Regions from separate parts of the Pseudomonas tolaasii NCPPB 2192 genome, predicted to be linked through region 2. Evidence: riboswitches for the same ligand, from Rfam matches in the RefSeq annotation. Region 2 holds a riboswitch; the other holds the start of a gene.
What was found. Region 2 has a riboswitch for cobalamin ahead of cobO (cob(I)yrinic acid a,c-diamide adenosyltransferase). Riboswitches for the same ligand answer to the same signal wherever they lie in the genome.
Positions count from the first base shown of each region.

Region 1: linked by a shared signal. The riboswitch ahead of ATI14_RS24805 (CbtB domain-containing protein) and the one ahead of cobO (cob(I)yrinic acid a,c-diamide adenosyltransferase) in region 2 are both predicted to bind cobalamin.

Region 1 is NZ_PHHD01000001.1:5,435,012-5,438,216, reverse strand. It holds gene ATI14_RS24815 (cobalamin biosynthesis protein) at 39-431, opposite strand; gene ATI14_RS24810 (CbtA family protein) at 428-1,132, opposite strand; gene ATI14_RS24805 (CbtB domain-containing protein) at 1,144-1,332, opposite strand; cobalamin riboswitch at 1,426-1,633, opposite strand; cobalamin riboswitch at 2,026-2,225, shown strand; gene cobW (cobalamin biosynthesis protein CobW) at 2,318-3,205, shown strand, end outside.
Region 2 is NZ_PHHD01000001.1:3,489,657-3,492,861, forward strand. It holds gene ATI14_RS16225 (PQQ-dependent sugar dehydrogenase) at 1-812, opposite strand, end outside; cobalamin riboswitch at 912-1,158, shown strand; gene cobO (cob(I)yrinic acid a,c-diamide adenosyltransferase) at 1,238-1,849, shown strand; gene ATI14_RS16235 (cobyrinic acid a,c-diamide synthase CobB) at 1,846-3,205, shown strand, end outside.

The DNA of each region.
Region 1 (3,205 bases), 1.9 Mb from region 2:
AAGATTGCTCATGATCGAGCGCGCTGATTATCGGGATTTTAGCCGGCGCATGCCAATGCAAAGGTGGCCTGGGCGGTGTTTTTCCGGGTGATCAGCAGGCGGGCGGGGGCATTGCCGAGTTGTTCGGCGAGGGCCAATGCGGCGCTTTCGGCGATGCCGTAACAGCCGGTATGGGCGAAAGCCACATCGGACTTGTGACTCAGGCGGTCTGCGTAGGGCGCCAGTTGTTCGGCACTGAAACATTCCAAAGGCAGATTCAGCCGTTGCGCCAGGGCGATCAGCCCCGGCTCATCCCTTTTTCGATCAATACTGGCCAATGCGGTCACGCGCCGACATTCAATGCCGCCCTCGGCGAGGGCGGTTTCAAACAGCGCCAGCAAGGTGTGAACATCACAGCCGCGCTGGCAGCCCAGGCCGACCACCAGGGTCATACCGAGTATTGACCGTCGCGATGGCGGCGAAACAGCCAGGCGCTGATCAGGCCCAGGGCCAGCCAGAACGCCACGTTGGTCAATTGGGAGGCAATCTTGAACTGCGCTTCCAGCGCTTCGGGCGCCAGCATCGAATGCACTTCCGGCTGCGGCGCGCCGATCACGTGTGGCACGGCCAGAATCGCCACGCCCAGGATTTTCAGCAGCCAGTTGCGACCGAACACCAACAGTGCGATACCGACGGCGGTCGAGGCCGCGGTGCCGATCCACCAGATCTGGCGTTGGGCCAGGTCAGCGGCAGCGGTGCCCGGCAATTCAGGTGGCAGACCCAAGGTTGGCGCGAGCACGAACGTCGCATAACCGGCCAGGCCCCACAGCAAACCTTGAGCGGTGCGAGTGGGCGCGCGAAGCGTGTAAAGACCGGCCAGCATCAGCGCAAAACCTACGGCCACCACCAGGTTGCCGCCGGTGGTCGACAGCACGCGCTGCCAGCCATCTTCAGGCTCCCAGGCTTCGGCGTCGTGAGTGTGCGCAGCAGCACCGTCGGCGTGTTCATGGGCGACTTCGGCGGCTGGCGAGGCGTTTTCAAAGGTTTCCGCCTGCAAAATCAGCGGGGCGACCCAAAAGCTTTGCAGCAGGGTCAGCAGCAGGGCGGCCAGCAAGCCGGTGAAACCTGCGGTCTGGGCAATACGCTTGATCATGTCGGCAGGTCTCAGTGGCACGGGAACGCGGCGCTGTGGCGGGTATCGTGGGCGGCGTTGTGCACCGCTTCGATGTGCGAGAAACCGGCGAAATACACCAGGCACGCGCCGAGGATCGACGCACCGATGGCGGCGGTCAGGCGTTGGCTCAGGGTGGAAGTGGTGCTGGCGGTGTGCGAGGTGCTGCTGATGATCGACATGGCGCGTCCCTTCGGGTTTCAGGGTGACGCAGGCGCATGAAAACCCCGCGAGCCGGGCACGCAGGGTTCGAACAGCGCCCGCCCACCGCGGGTTTGTTATCTGATTTTCGGGCCGGTCTCCGGGCTTGCGAGGGGGCTCTTGAGAGAGTCCTGAAAGCATCGCCTTCCCATGCCTGCGCACAGTGGCAATGACGCTTCGCTCGCTTACCGTTGCGGGGGCAGCACCGGACTGGTCATATCGCTATGACGCACCGGTTTCCCGTTTCACCCTTTGCAGGGCACCCGAAACAAGAGGTGTAGGAGAGCATGGGGGTGGGAGGTGAGTCAATTCGGGATGTGTTTTTGGTAGGTGTACCTATCCGTTTCTTGAGTAGCGGCTGATAGGGGTTCCGCTCTTACAGAAGCAAAAGCACGGCGGTCTGAGTGGTGCGAAGCAAAAACGCTTCGGTGCGGGAGCTCAACTCCGACAGAAAAGAAAAGCCGAGCACAGTCAAAAATGTGGGAGCGGGCTTGCCCGCGAAGGCGGTCTGGCAGCGACATAGATGCGGGCTGGCACTCCGCTTACGCGGGCAAGCCCGCTCCCACCGCTGGATATTCATTTTCTGGGGGAGCGCGGTCCGCAGGTGGCCGCAACCGCAGCAACGGATGTGTACACAACCCAAACCCCATCATTGACCATCCCCCAAGCACTGCGTAGCCTTGCACCCTCGAGGTTCTCCGACTCAGGCCGGAGCTAAGAAGGGAACGCGGTCCAAGCCGCGGCTGCCCCCGCAACTGTAAAGGGTTGAGCTGACTGCCACGCCACTGCCAAATCGGCGGGAAGGCGCAATCAGCGCCGGTCGCAAGACCTGCAAGCCCCAAGCCAGGAGACCTGCCTCGCAACCGAATTTCAATTCAACCGGGCGGGGTGATCCGGTGACGAAATCAGCCCCTGCGCGCCGTCGCAGGGCTTGTCGTCCCGTATGCCCGCCCTCAAGGGCATCCGATGAAAACACTGGCCAAACTCCCCGTCACCATCGTTACCGGCTTCCTCGGTTCGGGCAAAACCACCCTGCTGCGGCACATGCTCGACAACGCCCAGGGCCGTCGCATTGCGGTGATCGTCAATGAGTTCGGCGAGCTGGGCATTGATGGCGAAATCCTCAAGCAATGCTCCATCGGTTGCACCGAAGAAGAAGCCAATGGCCGCGTGTACGAGTTGGCCAACGGCTGCCTGTGCTGCACCGTGCAGGAAGAGTTCTTCCCGGTGATGCGCGAACTGGTGGCCCGTCGCGGCGACCTCGATCACATTCTTATCGAAACCTCGGGCCTGGCCCTGCCAAAACCTTTGGTTCAGGCCTTCCAGTGGCCGGAAATCCGCAGCGCCTGCACCGTTGACGCGGTGATCACCGTGGTCGACAGCCCGGCGGTGGCTGCGGGCACCTTCGCGGCGTTCCCGGATCAAGTCGACGCCCAGCGCAAACTCGACCCGAACCTGGACCACGAATCGCCGCTGCACGAGTTGTTCGCCGACCAACTGGCCAGCGCCGACCTGGTGATTCTCAACAAAACCGACCTGATCAGCCCCGAAGACCTGGCCCGCGTGCGCCTCGAAGTCGCCGAAGAGCTGCCGCCAGCCGTGAAAATCATCGAAGCCAGCAGCGGTCGCCTGCCGCTGGACGTGCTGATTGGCCTGGGCGCCGGCTCTGAAGAGCACATCGACGGTCGTCACAGCCATCACGATCATCACCACGACGGTGACGACGACCATGATCACGACCACGATGCCTTCGACTCCATTTCCATCGACCTGCCGCAAGCCGACGAAGCACTGCTGCTCGACGCCCTGACCCAACTGGTGGTGCAACACGGCATCCTGCGCGTCAAAGGCTTT
Region 2 (3,205 bases):
CCGCTCTGCGGTTCCCAGGCCATGCCATTGGGGTTGCGCAGGCCCGAGGCGAAAATGCGATGCTGGCCTGTGGCGCGGTCCACCTCCCAGATGGCCGCCCGGCCTTCCTCCGCTTCCAGGCCATTTTCGCCGACGTTGCTGTTGGAGCCGACGCTCACGTACAGCTTGCTGCCGTCTTTGCTGGCCACCACGTTTTTCGTCCAGTGGTGGTTGATGCTGCCGCCCGGCAGGTCGACGACCGTGGTGCCAGCGCCCTTGATCGCGGTTTCCCCCGGCGTGTAGGCGAAGCGCAGCAGCTTGTCGGAGTCGGCCACATACAGGTCGTTGCCCACCAGCGTCATACCGAAGGGTGAATTCAGGTTCTCGAGGAACACCGTGCGCGTCTCGGCCACGCCGTCGTGGTCGGCATCACGCAGCAGTGTGATGCGATTCGGGCTCGGTACGCCGGCACCGGCGCGGCCCATGACTTTCTCCATTACCCAGCCACGAATGCCCTTAGCGTCATCCGGCTTGGGCGGCGCGTTGGTTTCCGCCACCAGCACGTCGCCATTGGGCAGCACATACAGCCAGCGCGGGTGGTCCAGGCCTTCGGCGAAGGCCGCTACCTGAGTGCCTGCAGCCGGAGTCGGCTTTACGCCAGCAGGCCAGCCAATCGCCGGTGCAATATTCACGGTGGGGATCAGAGTTTTGTTGGGTTCCGGCAGCTTGGGCGACGGCCCGGTGCCATCGGACACCTGCAGGGTAGAGCTTTCACCGCAGGCAGCGAGGGTGCCTGCGACCATGATGAGTAAGGCAAGTCTTGTTTTATGCATGGTTTTCTCCTGAATACCTGTAAGGGTAGAGAAGCAGGGCTGTCAGATGGTTCAAGTCAGAGGCCAGCTTTAATTGACGCTCCACCCCCAACCCACTAACCTTCGCGGCTTGTTCCAGGTGCTCTGTGGCCCGCGTGTCGACGGAGTGAAACAGGGAAGCCGGTGAGTGAGCGCACTTGTACACAGTGCCGCCGCGATTCCGGCGCTGCCCCCGCAACGGTAAATGAGTGAAACGATGCTTTTTGCCACTGTATCGCGCGCGATATGGGAAGGTGCATCGTCGGCCGCTTTCCAGCAGAGCGCGCCCCTCATGAGTCCGGAGACCGGCCTGAAGCATCCAACAGCATCACGGTGGGCGATGCTTGGCTGTCTGTTTTGTCTTTTTCCTGCCCGCCGTTTTTGTCCAGCCCCAACGGAGAGCTGCCATGACTGATTCCCCCGACCGCGACGAGCGTCACCTGGCGCGCATGCTGCGCAAAAAAGCCGTGATCGACGAGCGCATCGCCAACTCCCCCAACGAATGCGGATTGCTGCTGGTACTCACCGGTAACGGTAAAGGCAAGAGCAGTTCGGCGTTCGGCATGCTCGCCCGCGCCATGGGCCACGGCATGCAGTGCGGCGTGGTGCAGTTCATCAAGGGGCGCAACAGCACAGGCGAAGAACTGTTTTTCCGCCGTTTCCCCGAGCAGGTGCGTTTCCATGTGATGGGCGAAGGTTTCACCTGGGAAACCCAGGACCGTCAGCGCGACATCGCGGCGGCCGAAGCGGCCTGGGCGGTTTCCCGCGAATTGCTGCAAGACCCTTCCATCGGCCTTGTCGTACTGGATGAGCTGAACATCGCCCTCAAGCACGGCTACCTTGACCTCGACCAGGTTCTCAGCGACCTGCAAGCCCGGCCGCCGATGCAACATGTAGTGGTCACCGGCCGTGGCGCCAAGCCCGAATTGATCGAAATGGGCGACACCGTCACTGAAATGGGCATGCTCAAACACGCGTTCCAGGCCGGTATCAAGGCACAGAAGGGCGTCGAACTTTGAATCAGCCCCGTCATTGCCCGGCCGTACTGATCGCCGCACCGGCGTCCGGCCAGGGCAAAACCACCGTCACCGCCGCGCTCGCCCGTTTGCACCGCAACCTGGGGCGTAAAGTGCGCGTGTTCAAATGCGGGCCGGATTTTCTCGACCCGATGATTCACGAGCGCGCCAGCGGTGCGCCGGTGTATCAATTGGACATGTGGATGGTGGGCGAGCAGGAAAGTCGCCGTTTGCTGTGGGAAGCAGCCGGCGAGGCCGACCTGATCCTGATCGAAGGCGTGATGGGTCTGTTTGACGGCACCCCGTCCAGCGCCGATCTCGCGCGGCATTTCGGTGTGCCGGTGCTCGGCGTGATCGACGGCACCGCCATGGCCCAGACGTTCGGCGCGCTGGCCCTGGGCCTGGCGCGCTATCAGCCGGACCTGCCGTTCGCCGGCGTGCTGGCCAACCGCGTCGGCACCCTGCGTCACGCGCAATTGCTGGAGGGCAGCCTCACCGAGGGCCTGCGCTGGTACGGCGCGTTGTCTCGGGAAACGGGCATCGAATTGCCCAGCCGCCACCTTGGCCTGGTGCAAGCCAGCGAGTTGAACGACCTCGACGTACGCCTGGATGCCGCCGCCCAGGCATTGGGCAGCAGCTGTGAAGTCGCCTTGCCGCCGCCGGTGACGTTTGCCGCGCCGCATGTGATTGAGGCCGAGCCGTTGCTTCATGGTGTGCGCATCGCCGTGTCCCGTGACGAAGCGTTCGCCTTTACCTACGGCGCCAGCCTGGATCTGTTAAGGGCCATGGGCGCCGAGCTGCACTTTTTCTCGCCGATCCACGACCGCGAATTGCCTGACGCCGACAGTCTGTATCTGCCCGGCGGTTATCCGGAACTGCACCACAAGGCGCTGTCGGAAAACACCTCGATGCTCAGCGCCATCCGCGCCCACCACGCCGCCGGCAAACCCTTGCTCGCTGAATGCGGCGGCATGCTTTATCTGCTGGATTCGCTCACCGACGTAGACGGCACCCGTGCCGAGCTGGTCGGCTTGTTGCAGGGCGACGCGGTGATGCAGAAAAAACTCGCGGCGCTGGCCCTGCAAAGTGTCGAATTGCCGGAAGGCGTACTGCGTGGCCACACCTATCACCATTCCCTGACCAGCACCGAATGGCAGCCGATTGCCCGTGGCCTGAGCCCCAATGGCGGGCGCGGCGCCGAGGCGGTTTACCGGCAGGGGCGAATGACCGCGTCCTACGTGCACTTTTATTTTCCGTCGAATCCGGCGGCGGTGGCTGCACTGTTCGCGCCCGACCGGGAGGCCGCCATCGCAGGCAAGCCAGCTCCCACAATGTACCGAGTTGAAACCCAATCCAGTG